Regions from separate parts of the Pedobacter sp. 05T44 genome, predicted to be linked through region 2. Evidence: riboswitches for the same ligand, from Rfam matches in the RefSeq annotation. Region 2 holds a riboswitch; each other region holds the start of a gene.
The links. A riboswitch is a leader RNA that binds a small molecule or an ion and turns the genes downstream of it on or off. The one in region 2 is predicted to bind S-adenosylmethionine.
Positions count from the first base shown of each region.

Region 1: another riboswitch for S-adenosylmethionine. It lies ahead of AC1DDK_RS13225 (SusC/RagA family TonB-linked outer membrane protein); the one in region 2 lies ahead of AC1DDK_RS09160 (O-acetylhomoserine aminocarboxypropyltransferase/cysteine synthase family protein).
Region 3: another riboswitch for S-adenosylmethionine. It lies ahead of metH (methionine synthase); the one in region 2 lies ahead of AC1DDK_RS09160 (O-acetylhomoserine aminocarboxypropyltransferase/cysteine synthase family protein).

Region 1 is NZ_JBFTKO010000007.1:113,245-123,683, forward strand. It holds gene AC1DDK_RS13215 (GntR family transcriptional regulator) at 1-605, opposite strand, end outside; gene AC1DDK_RS13220 (alpha-L-rhamnosidase) at 659-3,325, opposite strand; SAM riboswitch class I at 3,495-3,603, shown strand; gene AC1DDK_RS13225 (SusC/RagA family TonB-linked outer membrane protein) at 3,854-6,982, shown strand; gene AC1DDK_RS13230 (SusD/RagB family nutrient-binding outer membrane lipoprotein) at 6,988-8,424, shown strand; gene AC1DDK_RS13235 (glycoside hydrolase family 78 protein) at 8,502-10,439, opposite strand, start outside.
Region 2 is NZ_JBFTKO010000004.1:115,809-126,247, forward strand. It holds gene AC1DDK_RS09130 (SusC/RagA family TonB-linked outer membrane protein) at 1-946, shown strand, start outside; gene AC1DDK_RS09135 (SusD/RagB family nutrient-binding outer membrane lipoprotein) at 956-2,554, shown strand; gene AC1DDK_RS09140 (MFS transporter) at 2,613-3,845, opposite strand; gene AC1DDK_RS09145 (FadR/GntR family transcriptional regulator) at 3,886-4,551, opposite strand; gene AC1DDK_RS09150 (lipocalin family protein) at 4,676-5,164, opposite strand; gene AC1DDK_RS09155 (trans-sulfuration enzyme family protein) at 5,283-6,401, shown strand; SAM riboswitch class I at 6,561-6,674, shown strand; gene AC1DDK_RS09160 (O-acetylhomoserine aminocarboxypropyltransferase/cysteine synthase family protein) at 6,914-8,218, shown strand; gene AC1DDK_RS09165 (homoserine O-acetyltransferase family protein) at 8,244-9,302, shown strand; gene AC1DDK_RS09170 (homoserine dehydrogenase) at 9,310-10,439, shown strand, end outside.
Region 3 is NZ_JBFTKO010000018.1:93,316-102,661, forward strand. It holds gene metH (methionine synthase) at 1-3,221, opposite strand, end outside; SAM riboswitch class I at 3,339-3,448, opposite strand; gene AC1DDK_RS22070 (Bax inhibitor-1/YccA family protein) at 3,714-4,466, opposite strand; gene AC1DDK_RS22075 (hypothetical protein) at 4,515-5,084, opposite strand; gene murQ (N-acetylmuramic acid 6-phosphate etherase) at 5,091-5,897, opposite strand; gene AC1DDK_RS22085 (S41 family peptidase) at 6,082-7,659, shown strand; gene der (ribosome biogenesis GTPase Der) at 7,662-8,963, opposite strand; gene era (GTPase Era) at 9,011-9,346, opposite strand, start outside.

The DNA.
Region 1 (10,439 bases), on a different contig from region 2:
TCCAAAGCGTCGTAAATATTCTTTTCAAAATTCTCATAAGCCGCAGCATAGTCGCCATCAACCCCTTTTATTTTTTTATCCAGTAAAACCAGTTTTTCTTTTGGAATGGTATTGATGATATCTCTGGCATATTCCTCGCCTTCAATAAAATGAGGAATGATCACATAGTGAGAATATTCTTCTTTTTTATCGGTCAGAAATCGTTTAAAAAGCCTGAAATCATTGTTATAGATATAAAAATCTACAGATACATCCTCACCCAATGCAGCAATAAATGCATCGTAAACAATCTTTTTGTGTGCGCTAAGTTTATTGAAAAGCAGAAACACCTTTAGTTTCTGCTTAAAATCTATATTGGCAATATAATAGCCTTTACCCGGAACGGAATTAATTACACCTATGTTTTTAAGGTACTTGTATCCTTTTTCAGCGGTGTCACGCGAGATCTCCAACTTATAGCTCAACTCATTAATAGAAGGCAATAAATTGTCTTTCTTTAATTTACCCAGCTCAACGGCTTTTATAATTGCACTGGACAGTTGCAGATATTTAGGCGTTGCAGAATACTCATCAATATGAATAAAATCAAAAAACTTAGTCTTCATCTTTCTAAAAGTAAGTAATTTAATGCAATTGGTCCATACCAGACAAATAACTGCTATTTGATTTCAAACTGATATTTACCTGCTCCAATGTTTGTTTTGGCAGCAACAGCTTTTCCATCTTTAAAGGCCTTTTTCCCCTCTGTTAATGGGAAAGTAATTGTAGCACTTGAATTTGCCGGAATAGTTACGGTATAGATTACAGCATTTCCTGATCTTTTCCATGAAGATATGATCTTACCATAAGGACCGTCGTGCTCTGCCTCGAAATGTTCTAACCCTGAAACGAAATTAGGACGAAGCTGAATATTCTTAAATCCCGGTTGTTGTTCATCAGGGTGAATTCCACCCAAACCTTTAAAGAACCAGCCACCTATTTCGCCAAACATCATATGGTTTAAAGAAATGTCTCTTTCGGCTTTTATATCCCAGTTTTCGTATAAGGTAGTTGCTCCATTCACAATCCACCATCCCCATGAAGGGTAGGTATCCTGAGCTGCAAGTTTATATGCTGTTTCGGCCTGACCATTGTCACTCAATGCATTTAATATTGCTTTTGCACCCAAAACACCCACGTCAAGGTGCATTCCATCGGCAGCAACTCTTTTAGCAAGGTTCTCTGCAACTTTTGTAATAAGCTCTTCAGGTACCAATCCCCATTGCAGGGCAACACTTAATTCAGTTTGTACACCTGATGCATAAATGCCCGTTGTGCGGTTTAAATACTTATCGTTTATTGCCTTTTTAATTTTCTCTGCAAGGTTGCTGTAATAGCTATAATCGGCCTGCTTACCAAACATTTTTGCAGCCTTTGCAAGGATAACTGCATCTACATAGTAATAAGTAGAAGAGGTATATTCCAATGACGATTGTGATTTAACAGGCACCCAATCGCCTCTGCCAAAGGTTGTTAATCCTGCAGGACTAATTTGCTCTATGTAATTCACATACCGTTTAATGCTGTTGTAAGAATCTGAAAGCAACTTACTATCGCCATAAAACATGTATATATTCCATGGAATTATAGCAATTGTACTTGTCCAGTCAGTTCCATTTGCCGATCCATAACCCCATCCACCTGTAGGTATAATATCAGGAAGTACGCCATTTGGTTGTTGTTCGTCCCTGTGGTCGGCAAGCCATTTTTCATAAACTGTAATACCGTCAAAATTAAACAGGCCTGTTTCAACAGCAAAGTGTCCATCGCCAGTCCATCCATTCTTTTCTCTTTGCGGACAATCGGTAGGATATCCCATTAGATTAGACAAGTAAGAATTGTTAGTTGCCCACCATAGTCGATCAATTAGCTTATTTGAAGAGCTTATTTTACCTGTCGGGGTAACATCACTGTGCATAAAGTAACCGGTGATGCTTTCTTTGGTTAATTGTACCGGCTTACTGCTGATCACCTCAACATACTGGAATCCTTTGTAATTGAACTTAGGCATAAACTCAAGTTCTCCTTTACCTGATAAGGTAACGATATCTGTTTGAAAAGGATCGGTATTATCTTTAGGGCGATAGTAAACATCAATATTAGATAGGTCTAGCCTTCCGTTAGCATGCAAGCGTTCGCCATGCTTAATACGAATAACAGTGCCTTCCTCTCCGCTTACTTTAATTTTTGTAACTCCAGAGATATTGCGGCCCAGATCAAAAACATATACAGTGTCGTTAACCTTTTGCATTGTTTTAGAAGGAATTTCTTCGACATTACGAATTGGCTGCATAACCTGACTTACAACATTATTGGACGGGGCAGCTCTAAGCGAGATGCCATTCCACTTTTTATCATCAAAATCTGCAGTATTCCAACCCGGTTGCTCCTTGCGTGCATCATAATGCTCGGCAGTGTAAATATTGTTGAGTACTATCGGACTTGAACTTGTTTTCCAGTCGCCCCCGGAAGTAACCACATCAACAGTTCCATCTTCATAGGTGATTCTTAAATCCAGACAAAAAGTAGGTCTTGCTCTCCAGGGTGCCTTGTCAAAATTCCATACCGCAATAGATTGATGGTTATACCATCCATTACCAAGTAAAACACCAACAGCATTTTTACCTTTTTGAAGTTGGGCAGTAACATCGTAAGAAACATATAAGTTACGTCTGTCGAAACGGGTGTACATAGGGTCAAGTCTATGGTTCCCTACTTTTTTCCCATTTAAATATAATTCGTACAAACCAGCAGCAGCAATATATGCCCTTGCAGATTTTATTTTTTTAGAAGGTTCAAATACTTTTCTGAAATATGGAGCCTCGCGTTTATCGATATCGTTACCATCACTGATCCAGGTACCTTTCCAGTTGTCGACTTTCATCATTCCTGTTTCGAAAGTTGCTACCCCGCCAGATGAAGCTGGTTTACCATCTTTATCCCAAAGCTCAACAGACCAGTAGTATTTAGTGAACGGCTCTAAGGTTTTGCCTTTATAATTAACAAGATTTGCAGACGAGGCTACTTTGCCCGACTCCCACGAAAGGCCCCTTTTTTTTGCTACTTCTGATGAATCTTTACCTACAATAATTCTATAAGCAGTTTGTTTAGCACCCTGACGGGTATCTGTCATCATCCACGACAAGCGCGGATTTAACAAATCTACCCCAATTGGGTTTATTAAATGTTCGCATTGCAAACCTGAGGGTTTAACTTCATTAGAGTATGCTTTTTCTGCCATAGAAATGGTGAAGAGCATCAGCAAGAAAGAATAAAGAAATTTCATTAGAATATAATTCAGGTAAAGTTTAGTGTGTTTACAATGTTAATTTTCTTAGTCATTTTCAGCAACCTGTACTGTCCTGCTCAAAATACAGAATATTTATTTTATTAATTTCTATAGGAATACTAGATTATTCTTATATTTGTCGCAGCAAATGGTTCTTAAAACTTCCTGCTTATCAAGAAAGACTGAGGGATTGGCCCTATGATGTCTTAGCAACCTCTACAATTTATTGTAAAAGGTGCTAATTCCAATTCGCTGCAAAGCGGAAAAGATAAGATTAAACAGCGCAATGCTCCTTATCAATCATCATAACCAAATCTAATTCTGTTCGCGACAAAGTATGTAAGGGATGACCTAAACTATAAATGTATAAAAACATGACACAGAAAGTACACCAAAAAGAAATGCGCTGCTCATCTCCATCTCATTACCCTTCATCTGGTCTTATGATCACTCAAAAACGAATGCACTGTTGCTCTATTTAATGCAACCCAAAGAATTTATTATACACCCATTTATTTAATTCACATGTTAAAAATATACAAAATTTTTGCAGGGATTCTTATATCCTTTTTTTTCCTGCAAACCGTACAGGCACAATCTGTTAAAATAACAGGTACTGTTACCGGAAACCCCGACGGGGAGACTATTCCAGGAGCATCAATTACCATAAAAGGTAAAAAAAGCGGAACAACTACAGATGGCAGCGGTAAGTTTTCTCTAGCTGCAGATGTTAATGATGTACTTAGTATATCTTATCTTGGATATACTACAAAAGAAGTAACCATTACCGCAGCTACAACTACATTAAATATTGCGCTTGATGTTTCGGCAAATGCTTTAAGTGAAGTTGTTGTTACAGCCCTTGGGATTTCTAAAGAAAAGAAATCGTTGGGATATGCTGTTCAGGAATTAAAATCTAAAGATATTGCTACCGCAAAAGAAACCAATATAATCAACTCTCTGGCCGGAAAAATTGCCGGTGTGCAAACTACAAATAGCCAGGGCGATATGGGTTCATCAAGAATTATTATTCGTGGTGAAACCTCTATATCAGGTAACAACCAACCCCTCTTTGTAGTGGACGGAGTACCCGTTGATAATTCGCAGAATCTAGGTATAGCTGGATCAAGGGATTTTGCCAATACCATTTCGGATATTAATTCAGAAGACATTGAATCAATCAGTGTACTTAAAGGTCCAAATGCAGCAGCACTATATGGATCACGTGCAGCAGCAGGTGTTATCCTTATTAAAACCAAAACTGGCAGAGGCCAAAAGGGTTTAGGTATCAGTGTTAACTCCAACGCTACATTTTCAAACCTATTGACCTTACCGGATTATCAAAACTCATTCGGACAAGGTACAAGCGGCAAGTTTAGCTTTGTAGATGGAAAAGGTGGAGGTGTAAACGACGGTGTAGATGAAAGCTGGGGACCAGCATTGGATGGCCGTTTAATTCCTCAGTTTAACTCTAAAGGTGTTGCTGTTCCATTTATTGCTCATCCAGATAATGTTAAGGATTTCTTTGAAACAGGTTTTGCGCTTAATAATGGTATTGCCATTGCAGGCTCTGGAGAAAAACAAGATGTCCGTTTCTCTTACAACAACCTTACGCAAGGTGGTATACTGCCAAATTCTTCTCAGGACAAGAATTCATTATTATTGAATACCACGTACAGAATCACTCCTAAATTAACTTTAAACGCTTCTGCAAATTATATAAAAAGCAATGCCGATAACCTTCCTGCCTCAGGCGGAAAACGTGCAACTGGCCCGATGCTTCAATTTACATGGTTTGGAAGACAGGTAGATGTTAGTCAGCTTAAAAACTATAAAGACGAAAACGGAAACGACTTTAACTGGAACAATAGTTACTATAGTAACCCTTATTTCATAGCCTATGAAAATACAGTTGGTCAGAAACGTGATCGCATTATTGGTAATGCAGAATTAAATTATAAAATTACAAGCGCACTTTCAGCCAACTTCAGGACAGGAAATGATTACTATACAGACCGTAGAAAGATCAAAATCGCTTATGGAACAAATGGTACCCCATTCGGTTCATATGAGGAAGATGCATATACGGTTAATGAAAATAATACCGAAGGTCGTTTAGAGTTCAATAAGAAACTGAATTCAGATTTCTCAATAGATATTTTGGGTGGCGGAAACATTAGAACTTCAACTTTCGAACAAAACGATCAGAAAGCGACCAAGTTGGCAGTAAACGGCTTATATACCTTGAGCAACTCCAGAGATCCATTGGTATCTTCAAACGTTTACACCAAACTTAGAACCTATAGTTTATTTGGATCCGCTCAGTTGGGCTTTAGAGATTATGCATATCTGAATTTAACAGCACGTAACGACTGGGATTCCAGTTTACCAAAACCGAACTTATCTTATTTCTACCCTTCTGTTAATGGAAGTTTAATTCTTACAGAAGCTTTTGATATTAAAAGCGAGGTGCTTAGTTTCGCTAAACTAAGAGGAGGCTGGTCTAAAGTAGGAAAGGCAACAGACCCTTATCAACTGATCAATACCTATAGCTTCACTGCTCCATTTGATGGAAATCCACAACAATCAGTTAATACGATCGACCTTAATCCAAACCTTCTGCCAGAAATCACCAAATCGACTGAGGCGGGTGCCGAAATTGGGTTGTTTGATAACCGCATCAAGCTGGATCTAAGTGTGTACAATACAAACAGTATTAATCAGATTTTAAAAGTTGATGTAAGTTCAGGAACAGGATATACACAAAAACTTATTAATGGCGGAAGTATCAATAACAAAGGAATAGAAGTTCAACTAGGTTTAACCCCTGTTAAACTTAAAGACTTTAGCTGGGACATCAATTTAAACTATTCACGTAATCGCAGTAAGGTTACAGAATTGGATAAAGAAGGACGCATTAGCAGCTATACAATTGGTACCAGTGGAACGCTTGATGTATTGGCAGCTGTAGGCCAGCCTTACGGTACTTTCTTCGGAACTGCCTACCAGCGTGATGCTGCCGGACAAATTCTGGTAAGCTCTGATGGTACTCCGGTTATCAATCCTGAAAAACAAATTCTTGGTAAGTTTACACCAAACTGGATAGGCGGAATTACGAATAACTTTACTTACAAGAATTTCAATTTGAATTTCCTCGTAGACGCCAGAATTGGTGGTAAGGTATTCTCTGGTAGTAACGCTACAGGAACTTATACGGGTGTACTGGCAAGTACAATGAGAGGAAGAAATGCTGAAAATGGCGGACTTACCTATACCTCAGGAGGAACAACATTTAATGACGGGATGATCTTTGACGGCGTTCTGGCTGATGGCACTAAGAACAATAAAATCATTCCTGCAGAAGAGTATTACAAAGCTACAACCAATGCAGATGAGCAATTTGTTTACAGCGCTTCTTATATCAAATTAAGAGAAGCTAGATTGAGCTACAACATTCCTTCGCAATGGGTTAAAAAGATCGGGTTACAGGACGCTACTTTCTCAATAGTGGGACGTAATCTTTGGATCATCCATAAAGATGTACCAAATATTGACCCTGAAACTGCATTCAACACAGGAAACGCTCAGGGTCTGGAGGACCTAACTCTTCCAACAACAAGATCATTTGGTTTTAACCTTAATTTTAAATTCTAGACATCATGAAATTCAAATATATTCCAATCCTTTTTTCTGCAATTATAGCAACGGCTTTCACTTCGTGCAAAGACGAGCTGGCAGATATCAACAAAAATCCCAACGCTGCAGAAAACCCCCTTCCTGATTATTTGCTAACAGGTGCTATAAAGAACACTGCTGATGCATACTGGGGAACTAACAATATTAACTCAAGTCTGCTATTTGTTCAGCACTGGTCAAAAATACAGTATACTGATGCCGATCGTTATATTTTTTCTAATACCGATCTTCAGGATTTATGGAACACCGGATATACAAAAGGTATTACCAATCTTAACAAACTGATTGAGCTAGCCGATGCACAACAAAACACCAATTACAGAGGCGTAGCTAAAGTATTAAGATCATGGACATTTCTATTGTTAACAGATGCTTACGGAGATATACCCTATTCTCAATCTATCCAGATCAAAAAATTCGTAACTCCAGTATATGATACCCAAAAAGATGTTTATTTCGGATTACTTAATGATTTGAAATCTGCACAAGCTGATCTCGATCTGAATGGTAAGGCAATTGCAGGTGACATCATTTATGCTGGTAAGATAGATCGCTGGAAAAAATTCGCAAATGCATTAAGGCTGCGCATAGCACTCCGAATAGCCGACCGTGAACCAGAGAAAACCAAATCCGTGTTGGCAGAAATTGCAGCAGAAGGTGGCGCCTACATTAGTAGCAATGCTGAAATAGCACAATTGGTATATGTTGCTTCTCCTAATCAAAACCCGATAAGTAATACATTTGACACACGTAACGACCATAGGATAAGCAAAACAATTGTAGATAAATTGAGGAGCTTAGGTGATCCGCGTTTGCCAATATTTGCCAGCCCTACTAAAGATGCGACGCCTGAAACTTATGTGGGCGTTCCAAATGGTTTGCTAACCAGTGATGCCAACAGCCTTGGTTTAAATAAAACTTCTAAACCCGGCACTTACTTCCTTGCTCCTTCTGCACCTGCGGTTATCATCAGCTATGCTGAGGTATTATTTGATCGTGCAGAGATAGCAGCGCGTGGTTTTAGCAGTGAGGATCCGGCAGCTTTGTATAAACAAGCCGTTGAAGAATCATTAAGGCAATATGGGGTTACAGAAGGTGAAATCACTACATATACAAACCTTCCTGCCGTAAAGTATAACGCTGGTAATTACAAAAAATCTATTGGTGACCAAAAATGGATTGCTTTATTTGGACAGGGACTAGAAGCCTTTGCTGAGTGGAGAAGATTGGATTATCCGGAACTTACTCCTGCCGTTGCAGGTACATTAGGCGGAAAACTACCTGTAAGATTTATATATCCAGGACGTGAACAATCGCTTAACGGGACAAATTATAAAGCCGCAGTAGCAAGACAAGGTGCGGATATATTAACTACAAGACTGTGGTTTGACATAAAATAATATCAAATACCTTTAGCAAGGTAATAAAAGAAAAAAGGCCGGTATCATTAATCATGATACCGGCCTTTTTTCTTTTATTAAATTTTACTTTCAAAGTGATAACTACCAGATCCAATTTCTTTAGTTGTATCTGGCAATACGATCTTAGCTTTGGTATTTGCTGGTACCGTAACATCAAGCTTTAACAATCCATTTTCCAATGTCCATGCTGATTTTACCGTGCCATATACAGTTTCTAATTCTGCCGATGCGTTAGTTATTTTTCCACCTGGTTTCGGCGCAATAACAATAGACTTATACCCTGGCTGATCAGCTACCGAATTTATTCCTGCAATTGTTCTATACATCCAGTCACCTATAGCACCATAAGCATAGTGATTATAAGAGTTCATATCAGGAGTTTGAAAAGATCCATCAGGTTTAATACCGTCCCATCTTTCCCATATCGTAGTAGCGCCCATTTTTACAGGATAAAGCCACGAAGGATAGCTTTCCTGCATTAAAAGATCGTAAGCAACATTGTTGTGTCCAAATCTGGTCAGTACATGGCATAAATAAGGTGTACCCAAAAAGCCGGTTGTCAGGTGATTTCCATAGTCGCGGACATTAGCAACCAGGCGTTCAGCGCATGGCGCTCTCAGTTCTTCGGGCAGCATGTCAAAATGAAGAGCTAAAACATAAGCGGTCTGCGTTCCAGATACCAATCGGCCAGTTGGCGTCATGTACTCCTTCACAAATGCTGCTTTGATCTCAGCAAGAAGTGCGGTGTATTTAGCTACATCATCCTGTTTACCTAATACTTTTGCCGCATTGATCAGCAACTGTGTAGAATGCGCATAAAAGGTCTGCGCAATCAAATATTTATCGGTTACTGCAGCCCTGCCATCATTATCATCATTCGGACGATAGAACAGCCAGTCGCCAAAGTGGAAACCTGAATTCCAAAGATTGTTCTTTGCAACGGATGAAATATAACCCACCCATTTCTGCATACTTTCATATTGTGTTTCCAATATCCTGCGATCACCGTAAGCAACATACATATCCCATGGAATAATTGTAGATACATCCGCCCATCCTGCAGATGCACCATCATTTGGTCCTAATACATTTGGGATCACATGCGGGATCAGGCCATTAGGTTGTTGATCTGTTTTTACATCTTTTAACCATTTGGTAAAAAATCCGGCAACATCCATATTATAAGCTGCTGTATTGGCAAAAGCCTGTGCGTCTCCTGTCCAGCCCAAACGCTCATCGCGCTGCGGGCAATCAGTCGGTACATCTACAAAGTTTCCTTTTTGCCCCCATTGGATGTTGTGCTGTAATTGATTCAGCATGGCATTAGACGTCGAAAACTTGCCTGTTGTTTCCATATCCGAATACACAGCAACTGCGGTTAGGTCCTCAGTTTTCAATTCTCCTGGATAGCCTTCTACCTTCACATATCTGAATCCCTGAAAAGTAAAATGAGGTTCAAAAACCTGCTCTGTATTTTCCTTTAATATATAAGTGTCCTGTGCCTTTGCAGATCTCAGATTTACCGTATAAAAGTTACCCTCTTTTGTAAGTACCTCTGCATGGCTCAAAGTGATCTTCGTTCCTGCAGTACCTTTAGCTTTAAGCATAACCCAACCCACCAGATTTTGCCCGAAATCCACTACTGTCTCTCCTGCTGGCGTTTTGAAAACTTTAAGTGCTTTAAATTGCTCATGTTTCCTTACCGGCGGACCACTCATAGCCACCAGCTTTTCAGTACCTTTTTCCATTGTACCAACTGCAGTCCATGCAGCATCTTCTTTAAAGCCTGTATTGTTCCAGCCGGCTATTTCCATCCTGGCATCATAGATCTCACCATCATAAATGTCCGAAGCCATAATTGGTCCATAGGTATATTTCCAGCTCTCATCTGTATTTATCGATTCCTTGGTACCATCAGTGTATTCCACCTCTACCTGCATCAGCAATCCGCGTGTATCACCATAAAAGTTGTGCTGATTTCCAAAACCGATTCG
Region 2 (10,439 bases):
TTTCGGAAACAAATTAGACCTTGATTTCACTTATTTCCACAGGATTACCAATAAGGAAATTATTAACGCCGGGCAATCTGTAACCACAGGATTCACATCCGCTTATGTAAATTTAGGCAAAACCCGTAATACAGGTATCGAAACTTCTATACAAACCAATTTGATAACCAATAAGAATTTTAGTTGGAAGGCAGGAATCAATGCCAGTCACATAAATAACTTATTGATATCAATAGATGGTATCAGCAGCTATGCGTTTGGGGGCACCTATCGTCCATTAAACGCAAGTACAGCCCTTGTTGTTGGCAAGTCTATCACCCAGATCATGGCTTATGATTATCAGCGCGACAAGAATGGGAACATGATCATCGGTACAGATGGAATTCCGAAACGAGGGGATATGAAACCAATGGGCAGTGTTCTTCCATCTTACTACGGAGGTTTCAGTAATAACTTCCAATATAAAAGCTTCAGTTTAAGCTTTCTAATCGATTATAAATTTGGAAACAAAATCCTGTCGGCTACAGAAACCTACTCCTACGTTCTGGGCCTTAATAAGGCAACCCTTATTGGTCGTGAAACAGGTATAGTTGCCAACGGTGTGTATGAAAATGGAGAAACAAATACCATAAATGTTCCTGCCTATAACTACTACCCGGCGTTGGCTACAAACATCTCCGCACTCGCTGTTTTAAACGGCAGTTTTATAAAACTAAGACAAGTTGTGCTTGGCTACACATTCTCGTCCAAAATATTAAATAAAACGCCTTTTAAAAATGTATCAATAGATTTAATAGGAAGGAATCTATTAACTATTTTGAAGTATACTAAAAATATAGACCCCGAATCTCAGTTCTCTCCCAGCCTTGCTTATGCAGGAATAGAGGGCGCATCATTACCTGCAACAAGAACGTTTGGTATAAACCTAAATCTGAAGTTTAAATAACTGTATGCTATGAAAAAAGTAATTATTCTTCCATTGGTTTTAATAATGATCATTATGTTTAGCTGCAGTAAAGAGAAGTTGGATAAAATAAATACAGATCCGACAAAATCCAATGCTTCAAACTATGACCCTAATGGTCTACTTTCAACAGCACAATTAAAGTTCGCAAATAAAGGTTATTATCAGTTGCTTTATCAAAGCACAATGACGCAGTTACTCGCATCTACTTATTACTATTATAATAATGGGGATAAATATATAAATGTGGCGAGCTTTACCGATTATCAAGGAAGGATTTTTGAAGAGGGCTATGCAGAGGCCTCCACAATAAGAGAAATGCAGCGACTAGCAACTGAAAAAAATGCTGATAAATATTCAAATCTGATCAATATTGGTGACATCATGTTCGTACTAATTTTGCAAAGAATCACGGATACTTATGGAGATGTACCTTATAATGAAGCCGCAAAAGCCAGGCAAGGTATTAAATATCCTTTATATGATAAACAGGAGGACATCTACAATTCCATGTTATTAGACCTTGAAAAAGCCATTGACAATTTGAATCCTGATAAACCCGGGCCAACTGCAGATCTGTTTTACAATGGAGACATTAACAAATGGAAGAAGTTTGGCTATGCTTTAATGGTACGGGTAGCGATGAGATTGAGCAAAGTTCGACCAGATATCGCGCGACTCTGGGTTGAAAAAGCTTCAACTCATGCTTTTTCTGACGCAAGTGACAACGCAATTCTAATGACTGATGCTACCAGCTCGGGTAGCCAAAATAGCTCTTCAGTTGCATTACGTGTGTTTTCAGATTATATTGAAGTAAAATGGAGCAAAACCTTAATTGATTATCTAAGAGATACTGGCGATCCAAGATTGGCCGTCATCGCTGAAATACCTCAGGATGGTCTTGCAAAAAATATAAATCAAACACTTTCAGGAAATACAGAGGCATCAGTTCAAATTGGACTGCCTAACGGATATGATCTGCTTGGAGGAAATACCGATATCAGCAAACATCCCTTATATCCTGGAGGAACAGGTTCAGGAGCTGATTTTGCTCCTCTAGGTAAATACTCCCGACCAAGAACTGATGTATACCTAAAACTTGGCGGACCCATTTTTATCATAACGTATGCCGAAACACAGTTTTTACTCGCTGAGGCAAAACTGAAAGGATGGAATGTTCCCGGCACCGCGGCGGAACATTATTCAAATGGTCTGAGGGGTGCATTGCAATCAATGGAACAACAGGATCTACAGGCAAAAATAGCCCCTGAAATCATCAACGCCTACGTAAATGAGCATCCATTAACCCAATCTGACCTGGAAACAGCCCTTAATCAAATTAACACCCAGTATTGGGTGGCTACAGGCACCAATTTCAATTTTATTGAATCCTGGCTAAATTGGAAAAGATCCAATTACCCTAAATTGATACCTGTTAACTATACTGGTAATGTAACTAATGGGACCATACCCAGAAGAATGATATACCTATCCTCTGAAGCTTTGAATAATCCTGAAAACTATAAAGCTGCAGTTGCGAGATTAAATGGTGGTGATGCACTAACATCAAGGGTATGGTGGGATAAATAAAAAGTACTCCTAATTCACCATTATTTAATGAATAAAGGAGTACGATCGAGCGTAAGAATTATCTTTTTTTACTACCCTCTATATTTGGGAGAAACCCTGTAAAAATCCCAATCAAAGGAAGAAAAGCACAAATTTTAAATACATATTCAATACTGGTCTGATCGGCCAGCTTCCCCAAAACTGCGGAGCCTAATCCGCCCATACCAAATGCAAAACCGAAGAACAGACCAGCAATCATCCCCACTTTTCCGGGTACCAATTCGGTTGCATAAACCAGTATTGCAGAAAATGCGGAAGAAATAATTAAGCCAATAACAACAGATAAAGCACCTGTCCAGAATAAAGAAACATACGGCAGCAATAATGTGAATGGCGCTGCACCTAGAATTGAGATCCAGATGATATACTTACGGCCAAATCTATCTCCTAATGGTCCTCCAATTAACGTACCGGCAGCAACAGCCCCTAAAAAAGCAAATAGGTAGACCTGAGACTGCTGCACCGACACATTAAATTTATCCATTAGGTAGAATGTATAATAGCTAGTCATACTAGCCATGTAGAAGTATTTTGAAAAGATAAGTACCATCAAAATACCTAAGGAAAGTACCACTCGGTTCTTAGATAAATTATGATGAACCTCTTCCTTAAGGATGCTTTTATTTAATGCCTTTAAGGCCAATTGTTCCTGATACCATTTTGCAACCCTAGACAGTACTACAATACCTAAAATTGCAGCTAATGAAAACCATATAAGGTAAAATTGACCATGAGGGACAACTATAATTGCCGCCAAAAGCGGACCTATAGCACTACCTGCATTTCCACCCAGCTGAAAAATAGATTGTGCAAGTCCCTTTTTACCTCCGGAAGCTAAATGTGCTACCCTGGAAGATTCCGGATGGAATATTGAGGACCCTATTCCTATTAAACTTACTGCAAGAAGGATATTTAAAAAACTGGAAGCAAAGGACACAGCTACAAGTCCACAGAGCGTAAAACCCATTGCAATAACAAGTGAATACGGGCGGGGCCTCTTATCTGTATAAAAACCAATAAAGGGTTGCAATATTGATGCTGTTAGCTGATAAGTTAAAGTGATAAGACCTATTTGAGCAAACGTAAGACTGAACTTTTCTTTTATTACAGGGTATACAGCAGGAATTACTGCCTGAAGCATATCATTAAGTAAATGTGTAAAACTAATTGTGAATAAAATAGAGAATACTGTTTGCTGTGTAATTCTCTTTGTGTCGATAACGGCAGTGTTTGTAAAAGATGTTTTTTCCATATTTTTCAGATCAGATCATCTGATGAATTTTAATAAATTTTTATTGAGATACGTGTCCTAATATTTTTGCGGCAATGTTCCAGGCCTTTTTTGGGTCTCCGGCGATAATGCTTTTTAGCAACTGCTCATGATATATGTAAGTTTCTTCGAAGGCTCTGGCATCTGAATGTGTTTGAAGGAACCAATTTTTTAAATGAATGGAGGCTGATTTATATAAGTCGGCAAGTATTTCATTCTTTGAAGCTTCGGCAATTGATATATGAAATTGCACATCTGCTTCAATACATTCATCTATTAATCCCTCCTTGGCGGCTCTTCTTCTGTTTTCCAGATGAGTTCTTATGATTATAATATCACTTTCAGTTCTGTTAAGTGCTGCTTTCTCTGCAATTTTCATTTCAAGTAATTGCCTAACCTCATCCAGATCTTTAACATTCGCACGCTTCAACCGCAAATCCATAGGTTCCCTATTTGCTGTTAGCTGATCTACAAAAGTTCCAATCCCTTGTTGAACTCTAAGTAACCCAGAATTAGCTAATATTTTTATGGCTTCCCTTATAGTTGAGCGTCCGACACCAAAGTTTTTCATTAATTCCGGTTCTATCGGCAACTGTTCATTCACTTTGTATTGTCCAAGAGAAATCTGCTCACTTAATCGCGCGGCTACTTCATCCGCAAGAGACTTTTTTTGTATAAGATCTTTCATGTTAATTCATCATATCATCAGATGAATTCAAAGGTAGAAATTAAAATACATCTAACAAAGAAATCAATAAAAAAAGGGCTCAAAACTAATTGAACCCTTTTCCCTAAACCAAACTATTTTACTCTTATTTCGCTGCTTTTGTAAAATTCAAGACAATGTAAGCAGTTTTTGCTCCATATTCTACAGGTGATTTAATAACCATACTATTGCCATCTGTAGAAGACAATACCGATCTGTAACCAGAAGTTACGTTTTTGGCTTTTTCGCCTTCAAAGATCTTTTTGAATTGGAATGTCTCGTCAGCAGGACTTACTGACCAGTATATTTTCTGAGTTTTTGCAGTACACTCTCCTCCACCTGGTAAGGTATAGCTTCCGTTTCCGCTATTAGTGAGACTCCAGGTACTTCCTTTGAAGCAAGTATAAGAACCTTCATCAAACAATGATTTTACTGCTGATTGCGGCAAGCCTTCAAATGTAATATCATTTAAAACCCAATTACCAGTTACATTACCTTTCTTTAAACTTTGAGTTGCACCACCTTTAGGCGAACAACTTTGCAAAACCATTAACGAACTGCATAAAATGGCTGCTATCAGTAATATTCTTTTCATATTCTTCTTTAATTTGATAATTCAATTACATAAATCTTGCCAAAACTTAAGGCGAATAACATTATACCCTTAACTTTGTTACATCTTATGCCCAATCTTAACTTTTAACCCCGTAATAATGAAGCCAGAAACACTTGCAATACATGCTGGAAATTTATATAAAGTCAGCACTAATGATGTTACACCTCCTATAAATCTATCTACCACATTCCTGAGAGATGAAGATGGTGGCTACTCTGGTGGACATATGTATAGCAGAGTAAGTAATCCAAATAGATCAGCACTGGAAAATGCGCTTTCAGAATTAGAAAAAGGTGTAGAAGCCTGTGCGTTTTCTTCAGGAAATACGGCTGGAATGGCAGTTTTTCAGGCTTTAAAACCAGGAAGCCATATCATTGCTCCTGACGACATGTACTGGGGTTTTAAAAAACAACTGCGGACCATTTTTAAAGATACTCTTGAAATTGATTTTATAGATCTTACGAACCTTGATAACATAGCAAAATTCATTAAGAAGAATACTGTATTGATATGGATAGAAACCCCTTCTAATCCATTATTAAAAATTACAGATATTGCCGGGGTTTCCAAAATCGCCAAGGAGAACAACCTTATTCTTGCATGCGACAGCACTTTTGCTTCGCCATGCTTACAAAACCCTATTGATTTTGGGGCGGATATTGTAATGCACTCTTCCACAAAATATATTGGTGGCCATAGTGATGTTCTGGGTGGGGTACTTATCACGGCAGAAAAAAATGAATTTTGGGAAAAGATCAGAAACATACAGCAAGTTGGTGGAGCAGTACCCTCTCCTTTCGATTGTTTTCTGTTAATAAGAAGTATCAAAACATTGGCATATCGCATGCGCGGCCACTGTACTAATGGATTGGCTTTAGCATTACATCTAGAAAAACACCCTGCTATTGAAAGAGTTTATTATCCGGGATTAATAACCCACCCTCAGTACGACATCGCAAAAAGGCAAATGAATGGCTATGGAGGAATGTTATCGGTGTTAGTTAAAGGTGGATCTGATGAAGCCAGAAAAGTGGTTAATAAAGTTAAAGTCTTTGCGCAGGCTACAAGTTTAGGTGGAGTTGAAAGTTTAATAGAACACCGTGCATCTGTTGAAGGACCTGACACCAAAACCCCACAAAATTTAATTCGGATATCTGTTGGGCTTGAGCATATAGATGATCTAATAGCAGATTTAGATCAGGCACTTGCAGGATAAAATCAAGCAACCCCATCAAAAAATTAATTTACAACACTGTAATACAACAAGTTAATAAATATCCAAAATATAATTTTGGATATTTATTAACTTAAATCTACATTTGCGATATCATTTAGCGAAAGCTAACCAAGTCAACCTTCCTTAATAAAAAGGTTTGATTTATAAAGAAGTGGCGAGAGACAGGCTCTTTGACCCACTGGCAACCCTCCCAAGATGGAGAAGGTGCCAATTCCTGACCAAAAGACATGGTGTCGTTTGGAAAGATAAATTGAAACAAAATGAAAACTGTAAGCATTACTTCAAATCTGTTTAATTATTGTTATCCTCAGCAGGCTAATTGCATGTGCTGTTGCATACTATAATTTACAAATCTTCCTTTTGCATTTCACATTCATACGGAAGGCCCCTTGCAGGGGTACGCTTAACAACGGTATACGTTTCCGAAGCTAAAATCTCCGCAACGTATCGACTCAAAAACATAACAGGAACCACTTAAAACTAAATATAACATGTCAACATCACATAAATTCGAAACATTACAAGTACATGCAGGTCAGGAAATTGATCCTACTACAGGATCAAGAGCTGTTCCAATATACCAAACTACCTCTTACGGTTTTAAGAACTCCGAACATGGTGCAAACTTATTTGCGCTAAAGGAATTCGGAAACATTTACACCAGGATCATGAATCCGACAACTGATGTTTTCGAAAAAAGAATAGCAGCACTTGAAGGCGGTGTGGCTGCTTTAGCCGTAGCTTCGGGACAGGCGGCTCAATTTATTGCATTAAATAATATCCTACAGGCAGGTGACAATTTTGTATCCTCATCTCATTTATATGGCGGATCATATAATCAGTTCAAAGTAAGCTTTAAACGTCTTGGTATTGAGGTTAGGTTTGCTAATGGCGATGATGCCAACGATTTTGAATCAAAAATCGATGCAAATACTAAAGCTATATATTTAGAAACCATTGGTAATCCTGCTTTCAGTATTGCCGATTTCGAAAAATTATCTGCCATTGCCAACAGACACGATTTACCGTTAATAGTAGATAATACTTTTGGCGCAGCTGGTTATCTGTTTAAACCTTTAGAACACGGGGCCCATGTTGTTGTGCAATCTGCTACCAAATGGATTGGCGGACATGGCACCAGTATTGGCGGGGTAATAGTAGATGGTGGAAATTACAACTGGGGAAATGGCAAATTCCCTCAATTTACCGAGCCATCAGAAGGATATCATGGTTTAATTTTTAATGATGTTTTTGGAATTGGTGGTCCTTTTGGAAATATTCAATTCATTATTCGTGCCCGCGTTGAAGGGTTAAGAGATTTTGGCCCGGCCATCTCTCCTTTCAACTCTTTCCTTTTAATTCAGGGATTAGAAACTTTATCACTTCGCGTGCAACGTCACGTAGATAACACACTTGCACTGGCGACCTGGTTAGAAAGCCATGATGCTGTGAAGAGCGTAAACTATCCCGGACTTGAAAGCAGTCCATACCATGCTAACGCCAAAAAGTATTTAAAGAATGGATTCGGTGCAGTGCTATCTTTTGAACTACATGGTGATAAAGAAAAAGCAACGGCATTGGTCGACAATCTTAAACTTGTTAGCCACCTTGCAAACCTGGGTGATGCAAAAACCCTTATCATACAACCTTCAGCAACTACGCATCAACAACTAAGTGACGAGGAACAAATTGCTGCAGGCATTACAGCCAGCCAGCTACGTGTTTCTGTAGGAATTGAACACATAGACGACATTAAGGCTGATTTTGAACAAGCCTTTGCTGCTATCAACAAATAAAATAAAACGCTACAAGATCTAAAGAATGAGCACTACTGCCACATATACGCATACAAAGTTATTTAAGCTAGAGAACGGGAAAAAACTACGCAAATTAGAGATTGCTTATCAAACTTATGGCAAACTAAATGCAAAGAAAGATAATGTGATCTGGGTATGCCATGCGCTTACAGCCAATGCTGATGTTTTAGACTGGTGGAAAGGACTTTTCGGCAATAACGACCTGTTTAACCCTGAGGAACACTTTATCATCTGTGCAAATGTATTAGGGTCTAATTACGGTACAACCAATCCATTAAGTATAAATCCGGTAACAGGGCAACCGTATTACCTTGCTTTTCCAGAATTTACCATCAGAGATTTGGTCGCTGCTCACCGCTTGCTTGCATCATATCTTGGCATTCAACACCTTAAAGTATTAATTGGCGGTTCTTTAGGCGGGCAACAAGCATTGGAATGGGCCATTACAGATAGCAAGAGCGTAGACAATCTAATTCTTGTAGCTACAAATGCAGTACACTCACCATGGGGAATTGCATTTAACGAGAGTCAGCGTTTAGCAATCAGCACTGATCGTACATTTTATGCACAGCAGCCAGATGGTGGCTTAAAAGGTTTAAAAGCCGCAAGAAGCATTGCTTTATTATCTTATCGCACTTATGAAGCATATTCAGCTACTCAATTAGAAAGTGTAAATGACAAAACAGGTTCATTCCGAGCCGCCTCTTACCAGAATTATCAGGGCGAAAAACTGTGTAAACGTTTTAATGCCTACAGCTATTGGTACTTGAGTAAAGCAATGGACAGCCATAATGTTGGCCGAAGCAGAAAAAGTATTGTTGATGCCTTAGCATTAGTTAAAGCGAATACGCTGGTAATAGGAATTGAAAACGATGTTCTGTTCCCGCTTTGTGAACAAGAGTTTTTAGCGAAGCATATTCCAGGAGCAGCACTCAAAAGTATTAGCTCTGCTTATGGCCACGATGGTTTTTTAATTGAGACAGACATATTAACCAACATAATTGGCACATTCTTAAAAGAAAGTGCAAATAAGAAAATAATTAAATTACATAAAACAGCATAGTATTTAGATGAGTAAGAAACTTAAGATCGGCTTATTTGGTTTTGGAGTTGTTGGACAAGGATTGCATGATATTATTCGCGGTCAGGACCTAAACCTTGAGATCGTTAAAATAGCTATTAAAAATCCTGAGAAAAAACGTAGCCTTGAGGCACATCTTTTCACCACAAATCATGACGAAATATTAGACAATAGTGAAATTAACACTGTAGTTGAGTTAATTGATGACGCAGAGATTGCCTACAACATCGTTAAAAGAGCATTAATCAGCGGTAAAAATGTAGTTTCTGCCAATAAAAAAATGATTGCTACTCATCTGGCCGAACTGGTTGAATTGCAAGAAAAACATAATGCATCTCTATTATATGAAGGTGCAGTTTGCGGCAGTATACCTATCATCCGTAATCTGGAAGAATATTACGACAATGAATTACTGCACGGTATAAGTGGAATATTCAACGGTTCATCTAACTACATTCTATCTAAAATATTTAATGAAAATCTTGAATATGGCGTGGCATTAAAGCAGGCGCAAGATCTTGGTTTTGCTGAATCTAATCCTATTCTGGATGTTGGAGGTTATGATCCTAAATTTAAATTGGCTATTGCAACTGCACATGCTTACGGGTTATTTATTGATCCTGATAAGATACTTAATGTTGGCATTCAGAACTTATCAGAGCATGACATTAAGTACGCCAGAGAGAAGAACTTTAGAATTAAACTTGTACCTACTGCGCGTAAAATAAGCACCAAGCAAATCATTACTTATGTATTGCCAAAGTTTGTAAAATCTGATGATTTTCTGTTCAATGTAGAAAACGAATACAACGGTGTAACTGTTCAGGCCGCCTTTGCTGATAAGCAATTCTTCTTTGGAAAAGGTGCAGGTGGTCACCCTACAGGAGCAGCTGTTTTATCAGATATAGCTGCACTAAGATATGATTATCGTTATGAGTATAAAAAATACCATCAACACAATGGGTTAGTTCATACCGACAATGTAAACATTGAAGTTTATTTGCGCTATACCCATGAGTATACATTGGAAAAGCTGCAGATAGATAATATTATTGAGCGGTTCTCCCGTAATGATTACAAATATGTAATTGGAAATGTAAGCCTGAAAACTTTATTGGC
Region 3 (9,346 bases), on a different contig from region 2:
TTAGCCTCAAATTCAGCTACCATTTCATCACAACCAATACCTGTAGTAAGTGCGAAACCGCCAAAATAATCAGGCACACCAGTTTCCTGTTGTGCAATAAAATCCGAGAGCGCATAATATGGTTGTCCGGCAACTTTTTCAGCTTGTTGACGTAAAGTATGGATCACCACCTCTTTACCTTCCACATCAAGCACAATATCATCGCCTTTTGCATATGCAGGCCAGAAACCTATTACCGCTTTTGCAGTAAGTAATTTCTCGTCAACAATCTTTTTTAACAATGCTTTGGCGTCATTAAAAAGTTTTTTAGCCTCATCACCAACAACTTTATCCTCAAGGATACGCGGGTAACTACCACGCAGTTCCCAGGTTTGGAAAAAAGGAGTCCAGTCTATATAAGGCACAAGCTCTTCAAGAGGGTAATTTTCAAATACCCTGGTTCCTGTAAAAGAAGGAGCAGGAGCAACCAATGCGGTATCTATCTTAAAGTTATCCTTTCTGGCTTCTTCAATTGTTTTAAAACGTTTATCAGAGCGCTTATTTAAGTGCGCCTCACGTGCTTTATCATATTCCTCGCGAATACCCTGGATGTACTCATCGCGGGTATCTTTGTTCATTAAAGTACTACAAACCGTTACACTTCTCGAAGCATCAAGCACATGGATGGCTGGCCCCGAGTAGTTAGGCGCAACCTTAACCGCAGCATGAATCCTGGAGGTAGTAGCACCACCAATAATTAAAGGAATGGTAAAGCCTTCGCGCTCCATTTCTTTGGCGAAGTGTACCATTTCATCAAGCGAAGGGGTAATTAAACCACTTAAGCCAATAATATCAGCATTTATTTCTTTGGCTTTTTTAATGATTTCCTGTGCAGGAACMATTACGCCCATATCCACAATTTCGAAGTTATTACAAGCTAAAACTACACCTACAATGTTCTTTCCGATATCATGAACATCACCTTTTACAGTAGCCATTAATACCCTTCCGGCCGATGAATTCTGATCCTGATCCGGGTTATCCAGCTTTTCCTGCTCAATAAATGGCAACAGATAAGCCACGGCCTTTTTCATTACACGAGCAGATTTTACAACCTGCGGCAGGAACATTTTACCGGCCCCAAAAAGGTCACCCACAATGTTCATCCCGTCCATTAATGGACCTTCAATTACCTGAATGGGTCTCGCGTATTTCTGACGTGCTTCTTCAACATCAGCATCAAGGTATTCTATAATTCCCTTAACTAACGAATGAGAAAGTCTTTCTTCTACACTGGTTTTACGCCATTCCTCATCCCTGACAATCTCTTTTCCTTTAGATTTGATGGTGTCTGCAAATTCAACCAACCGCTCTGTAGCATCGTCTCTTCGGTTTAACAATACATCCTCTACAAGTACTAAAAGCTCTGGCGGAATTTCCTGATAAACCTCTAGCATTCCGGCATTTACAATCCCCATATCTAAACCAGCTTTGATGGCGTGGTATAAAAATGCAGAGTGCATCGCTTCCCTAACGGTATTATTACCTCTAAACGAGAAGGAGATGTTCGAAACACCACCACTTACTTTTGCATGGGGCAGGTTTTCTTTGATCCAGCGGGTAGCATTTATAAAATCTACCGCATAGTTGTTATGTTCTTCTAATCCGGTTGCAACGGTAAGGATGTTCGGGTCAAAGATGATGTCCTGAGGCGGAAAGCCAATTTCATCAACTAAAATATCATATGATCTTTTACAGATCTCTTTTCTTCTTTCAAAATTATCGGCCTGTCCCTGCTCATCAAATGCCATTACTACTATGGCAGCACCGTAGGTCATGATTTTGCGCGCACTTTCACGGAATTTGTCTTCGCCTTCTTTAAGAGAGATGGAGTTTACAATTCCTTTTCCCTGCAAGCATTTTAACCCGGCTTCTATAACCGTCCATTTAGACGAATCGACCATGATAGGCAACTTGGAAATATCAGGTTCAGACGCAATCAGGTTAAGGAATTTGGTCATAGAGGCTTCCGAATCAATCATCCCCTCATCCATATTCACATCGATAACCTGTGCACCACCCTCAACCTGCTGACGGGCAACGGCAAGTGCCGCTTCAAAATCTCCACCTAAAATGAGCTTAGAGAATTTTGGAGAACCGGTAATGTTTGTACGCTCACCAATGTTTACAAAAATACTCTCTGGAGTTATGGTAACCGGTTCCAATCCGCTTAAACGCAGATAAGGTTCTATCTGAGGTATTTTACGCGGTGCTACATTTTTTGCTTTTTCGGCTATGCAGCCGATATGCTCAGGTGTAGTTCCGCAACAACCACCTACAATATTTACAAAACCGTGCTGAATAAAATCTTCTACCAGATGAGCAGTTTCATGAGGCATTTCATCGTAAGCACCAAATTCATTTGGCAAACCCGCATTAGGATAGGCAGAAACATAGCAGCCTGCCTTAGCCGAAAGTTCTTCTATGTGCGGCCTCATGTCTTTTGCCCCCAAGGCGCAGTTGAAGCCTATACTTAATGGATTGGCGTGTATTACGGAATTTAAGAAAGCCTCGGCAGTTTGGCCTGATAAAGTTCTGCCGGAAGCATCAGTAATGGTTCCGGAGATCATAATCTCTATTTTACGGCCAATTACATTCTCATATTTTTTGATGGCAAATATGGCGGCCTTGGCATTTAAGGTGTCAAAAATGGTTTCAATTAAAAGCAGGTCTGAACCGCCATCAACCAGTCCGCGTATTTGTTCGTAATAAGCATCAACTAATTCATCGAAAGTGAGTGCCCTGAACCCTGGATCGTTTACATCCGGAGAAATAGATAGTGTTCTGTTAGTCGGGCCTACGGCACCGGCAACAAAACATTTTCTGTCGGGATTAGCCGCCATAAATTCATTAACTGCCTCTTTGGCTATTTTAGCCCCTTCAAAGCTCATCTCATAATCAAGCTCTTCCATCTGGTAATCGGCCAGTGAAATACGTTGGGTACTAAAGGTATTGGTCTCAATKATATCTGTACCGGCCTTTAAATATTCGGTATGAATTGCCTTAATGATATCTGGACGGGTAATGTTTAGTAAGTCGTTATTACCTTTTACATCACACGGGTGATCTTTGAACCGCTCGCCCCTGAAATCTTCTTCAGAAAGGACGTAACGTTGTATCATAGTGCCCATCGCACCATCAATGATCAGGATACGTTTTTCTAACTCTGCTCTAATGTCCATTTTTAATAGTAATATGAGTAGGTAATAAGCTAAAGTTGATAGAGGCTGTGCCTAAACAAGTGCCGAACTCATTACATACAAAGCTTATTCGAAAAGTCCGGTTTAGGTGTCGACTTTAACTTATCTTTCGGGAACCAATTGTTTGGCTCCAGTAGAATGTAGCACCTTGTAAGCACAGGTTGCTAAGACTTCGCAGGGTCTAATCCCTCCGTCTTTCTCTATAAGCATTACAAAGGTGCAACAAAGAAAAATCATTTCCAAAATTTCGGCCGTTAAAGCATATAAAATTGTATAGAGGAGACAATTAACTCAGAACTTCGAAACATTGTTTTGAAAACATCACAGTGTACAGCTGAATTTGAAAGCTTAAAATGTGTTTAAATTATAGAGATGGCAATCTGCCTATGAGAGATAAATATGTTGACAACGAAAAGGCGGGTGGGATCATAGTTCATGCTCCACCCGCCTTTAATATTTTTAAGAAACAGGTTGTTATTTTCTGCTTCCGAAGATTCTTAGTAGATATAAGAAGATGTTTATAAAGTCAAGGTAAAGAGATAAAGCGCCCATAATTGCCAGTTTCTTAGCGTCAGTTGCCGCCATTTGATCCCCATTTTCTTCAATACCCGCACCAATACGTTTCAGTTTCTGAACATCGTATGCTGTTAGAGCTGTAAAGATTGCTACTCCAAAGAAGCTCATTATGTAGCTAAAACGATCACTTCCAATAAACATGTTAATGATACCGGCAATGAATAAGCCTACTACACCTACCATTAATATTGGGCCAAATTTGCTTAAATCTACATCTGTGGTGTAACCTAAAACTGCCATTATTCCAAATATACCCGCTGCGGCAGCAAAACATGCTACAATTGAACCAGCGGTATAGATAAGTAATATAAAACTTAAACTAACACCTAATAGAACCGAAAATAGAACAAATACGCCTAATAAAGCACCATAAGACAGGCGGTTAAATCCTGTTCCCATTAAAATTACCAGACCAAGAGGCGCAAACATTGCGATATAACCTAGTATTGTTCTTTGTCCTGTTTCAAAATTAATTAATTGACTTAAAGCTGCAGGAGAAGTTGAAATAAGCAAAGCAGCTAATGTTGATAAACCAAGAGCTATAAACATCCATAAAAAAACATTCGCGAAGAATTTCTTGGCAACTTTACCAGTTAAGTCTTCTACAAAAACGGACTGTTGTGCCCAATCATTATTATTGTTATTATTCATGTGTTTTAAATTTATTTAAAGATACGAATTGTTTCATTCTAACAAAAGCTATGCCCCTAGCCTTTTTGTCAGGATTTCTTCAACTTTCTTGAAAAACTGAAGGGGTTTTAAGGTTCTCCATGCCATATCGTCAAGTTCGCCACCAAAATTGATGTAATAATCTATATTGCTGTTACGGAATTCATTGATTACATGTTCCTGGAAATTGATGCCTGTAATCCACCCATCTTCAACTTCCTGAAACCATTCTTCATAATAACTATCTTCAGAAGAATGGAAGTTCAGTACGTTTTCGCCTATCAGTATGAATTTATTTATGCCTTCGTCAATCATCAGTTCAATGATTTCACGTTTCAGAAGCATAATGTCGTTGCCGATGGCATCGTTCCACTCTCCAATAAGCTCTATGACTGCATAATTTCTATCGTAGTCAACATACAGTACTTTAAGATACATTGTACTTGATCCGAAATCATCCCATTGGGGATGTAACAGAAAATTGTACAGCTGCTTGTCGAAATAAAATTCCGAGTACTCAGTGTTGTAGAACGGAGAACGCTCATCTTCTGCCGCGATATAGTCATCACGCCATAGATAGTAAGGCTCTATTTCGTGCATGTCGGGTTATTTATGAGTAGATTCAACCGCTTTGCGGACACTTCCATAACGGATAAGCAGATCAGCAGCATGTTCATAATCTATATTCAGTTCGTCCATTACCATTTGTGTACCTCTGTCTACCAGTTTATGATTGGTTAGCTGCATGTCTACCATCTTGTTGCCTTTTACCCTGCCTAGTTTTATCATTACCGTAGTACTAAGCATGTTTAGAACCAGTTTTTGTGCAGTTCCAGACTTCATTCTGGTAGAACCTGTTAAAAATTCAGGACCAACTACTACCTCTACAGGGAAATCACTTTCAGCAGCTATCGGCCCCCCTTCGTTGCATACAATACAACCCGTTAAAATGCCATTTTTACGGGCAGTGTTTAGTCCGCCGATAACGTATGGCGTGGTTCCAGATGCGGCAAGACCAATTAAACAGTCGTTGGCATCAATTTTAAATTCCTGCAGATCTATCCATGCTTGCTGGTCATCATCTTCAGCATTTTCAACTGCTCTTCGTATGGCAGTGTCTCCGCCGGCAATAATTCCAACAACCCAATCAAACGGAACACCAAAGGTAGGAGGGCACTCTGAGGCATCAACAACACCCAGTCGGCCACTTGTGCCTGCACCGATGTAAAATAACCTTCCCCCGTTTATCATTCGCTCGGCAACAGCAGAAGCCAGTTTCTCTATCTGAGGAATTACTTTTTCCACAGCATAGGGAACTGTTTTGTCTTCATCATTTATGCCCTTTAGAATTTCAAGTACTGACATTTTATCAATATCGTTATACGTTGATTCTTGCTCGGTTACTCTTATCATTAGATTAATTTTTGTTAAAATTCGTGATTTTCTTGTTAAACCAGAAATAATAGGGGAAATCAATTCAAAATAAGGATTTCTTCTCAATTATAAAGTAATAGAAAAAATACTAAACAAATAAAAATCAAAGCGGTTAATTGATTATATAACAGTCTAATTTTGTACCTTTACGGTGCCTTTAGCCATGAAAAAGAATACCCGTTATAATCTCTTAATTGCCCTCACTTATTCAGTTACTTTAATAGGTGGGATGTTTTTTGGGTATAAGTTTCTGAAAGACCAGGGATATACCTTCCAAAAGACAACATATATAGCGGATAATAATGCGCAAAAGGTTGATGAAATTCTTCATATCATTAATAAAAACTATGTAGACGAGGTTAATGCCGATAGCTTAAATAACCTGCCTATTGATAGTTTATTGCATAAACTTGATCCTCATAGCATATATCTTCCACCAGAAAAAGCGAATGAATTTGCTGAATCATTAAATGGAAACTTTGAGGGCATAGGCATTGAATATTACATTTTAAATGACACCCTGCTGGTTACAAATGTAATTAAGGATGGCCCGGCATTTTTGGCCGGAATAAAACAGGGCGACAGAATTATTAAAATAGATACCATTTTTGTTAGTGGCAAGGCTTTGCCAAGAGAACAGATGATTGGTAAGATCAAGGGAAAAAAGGGTACTGCAGTAAAATTAACTATTGTGCATCCTGGCAGTAGCCTGGCAACTGTTTTTACGGTAAAACGCGATAGGGTACTGGTGAGTAGTATCGATGCGTCGTATATGCTTAACAGCGAAGTTGGTTATGTGAGGATCAGTAAATTTGGGTCAGATACTGATCGTGATTTTGTGGAATCTATAAAGTCGCTTAAATCTGAAGGGATGAAAAAGCTGGTACTTGATCTTCGGGACAACGGGGGAGGCTATTTAACGGCGGCAACGGGGCTGGCTAATCAAATTCTTGAGGAGAATAAATTAATTGTTTATACCGAAGGAAAACATGAGCCGCGCACAGATTATGTGGCCACAGGTGGAGGTGAGTTTGAAGATGGTAAACTAGTGGTGCTTATTAATGAAAACACGGCATCGGCCAGCGAAATTCTGGCGGGCGCGGTACAAGATCTAAACAGGGGGCTTATTATCGGTCGCCGTTCTTTTGGTAAAGGACTTGTTCAGGAGCAATTTCCTTTTGTAGATGGATCTGCATTGAATTTAACAATTGCACGTTATTATACTCCATCTGGCAGAAGTATTCAGAAATCGTATAAAGATGGCTATAAAGCTTATCAGGATGAGATAGAGAATCGTTTTAATGATGGAGAGCTTACTGCTTCGAAAAAAATTGTTAAAAAGGATAGTATAAAGGGCAGACTAGTAGGAGGTGGTATCCAGCCAGATATTTATGTAAAAATGGATACTATGGGTTATAACAAATGTTATACTATGCTGGCGTCTAAAAAGATATTGTTTGATTTTGTTTATGATGTTTTAGCCAGCAGATACTCTGCACCATTTATTGAGCAGAATCTGGCTACTTTTAATGTCAGTGAAGCAGACTATCGTGACCTGCTAAAGTATATTCAGAATCGTAATGTTGTTGTTGATCAGAAACAGCTGGCTTCGGCAAAACCACTGATCCTAAATGATATGAAGGTGCTTTTATGTAAGTATCACTTAGGTGATGCGGGTTATTATAAAGCGCTTAACCTAAGTGATGCTATGGTAAAACAGGCGTTAAATAGCTTGCAGTAAGCTTATTTCTGTCTGAAATAAATCTGGATTGGTACTCCGCTAAAATCAAAATGTTCACGAAGCTTATTCTCGATAAACCTTTTATAAGGTTCTTTAATGTATTGAGGTAAGTTACAGAAGAAAGCAAACATTGGTGATGTTCCATTGATCTGTGTGATGTATTTTATTTTGATGTACTTTCCTTTTAATGCAGGTGGCGGATAGTTTTCTATGATCGGCAACATTACATCGTTTAATTTAGATGTTGGGATTTTCTTGCCTCTGTTTTTATGTACTTCTAAAGCGGTTTCAATAGCCTGGAAAATACGTTGTTTAGTTACTACTGAAGTAAATACAATTGGCACATCAGTAAAAGGCTGCAATTTCTGACGAATCTGCTCTTCGAATGCTTTTACAGTTTTATTGTCTTTCTCTATTAAGTCCCATTTGTTTACAAGAATTACGATACCTTTCTTGTTTTTCTCTGCAAGGTGGAAAATATTCACGTCCTGCGATTCTAAACCTTCGGTTGCATCAACCATTAAGATCACCACATCGGCTTCTTCTAAGGCTTTAATTGTACGCATTACAGAATAAAACTCAATGTTCTCTTTTACCTTGGTTTTTTTACGTAAACCGGCAGTATCGATAAACATGAATTCATGTCCAAACTGATTATAATGAATGTGTATAGAGTCTCTGGTTGTACCTGCAATTGGAGTAACAATGTTTCTGTCTTTACCAATCAGTGCATTGATTAAAGAAGATTTACCAACGTTTGGTCTACCTACGATTGTGATTTTAGGAAGCGTGTTTTCTTCTTCAGGAAGATCTTCAAAGTTTTTGATCACATCATCAAGAAGATCACCTGTTCCTGATCCTGTCATAGACGAGATAGGGTAGATTTCGCCAAGGCCAAATCCGTAAAACACCGCAGCTTCGTTTTGTAGTTGTGTATTATCAACCTTGTTTACTACTGTAAATACAGGTTTTTTACTTCTTCTAAGTAATTGCGCTATTTCGTCGTCAAGATCTGTAATGCCTGTGGTTACGTCAACCATAAACAATAATACACTTGCTTCTTCAATAGCGATAACCACTTGCTCGCGGATAGCTGCTTCAAAAACATCTTCAGAGTTTGCTACGTAACCACCAGTATCAATTACAGTGAATTGTTTGTCAGTCCATTCAGCTGAACCGTAGTGACGGTCGCGGGTTACGCCGCTAAAATCATCGACAATGGCTTTACGACTTTCTGTTAAGCGGTTAAAGAGGGTAGATTTGCCTACGTTTGGTCTTCCGACGATTGCGATAATATTGCTCATATTGTGTTGTGAATTGTATTAATTATTAAGGGGTTGCAAAGGTAAGCTTAATTTTCGTACCCGAAACTTTTTAAGTAGTTCTTTTTACTGCGCCAGTCTGGAATTACTTTTACAAAGGTTTCAAGAAATACTTTCTGATCCAAAAATTTCTCAATATCCTTACGTGCTTCAGTTCCTACCTTTTTAAGACTTGCACCTCCTTTGCCTATCAGTATGTTTTTTTGAGAATCGCGTTCTACTATAATTTCAGCACTGATTTTGGTGATATTTTCTTCTTCTTTAAAGGCAGTAATAACTACTTCCGTACTGTAGGGTATTTCTTTTTGATAGTTGTTAAAGATCTTTTCTCTGATGATCTCAGATACAAAGAATCTTTGGTTACG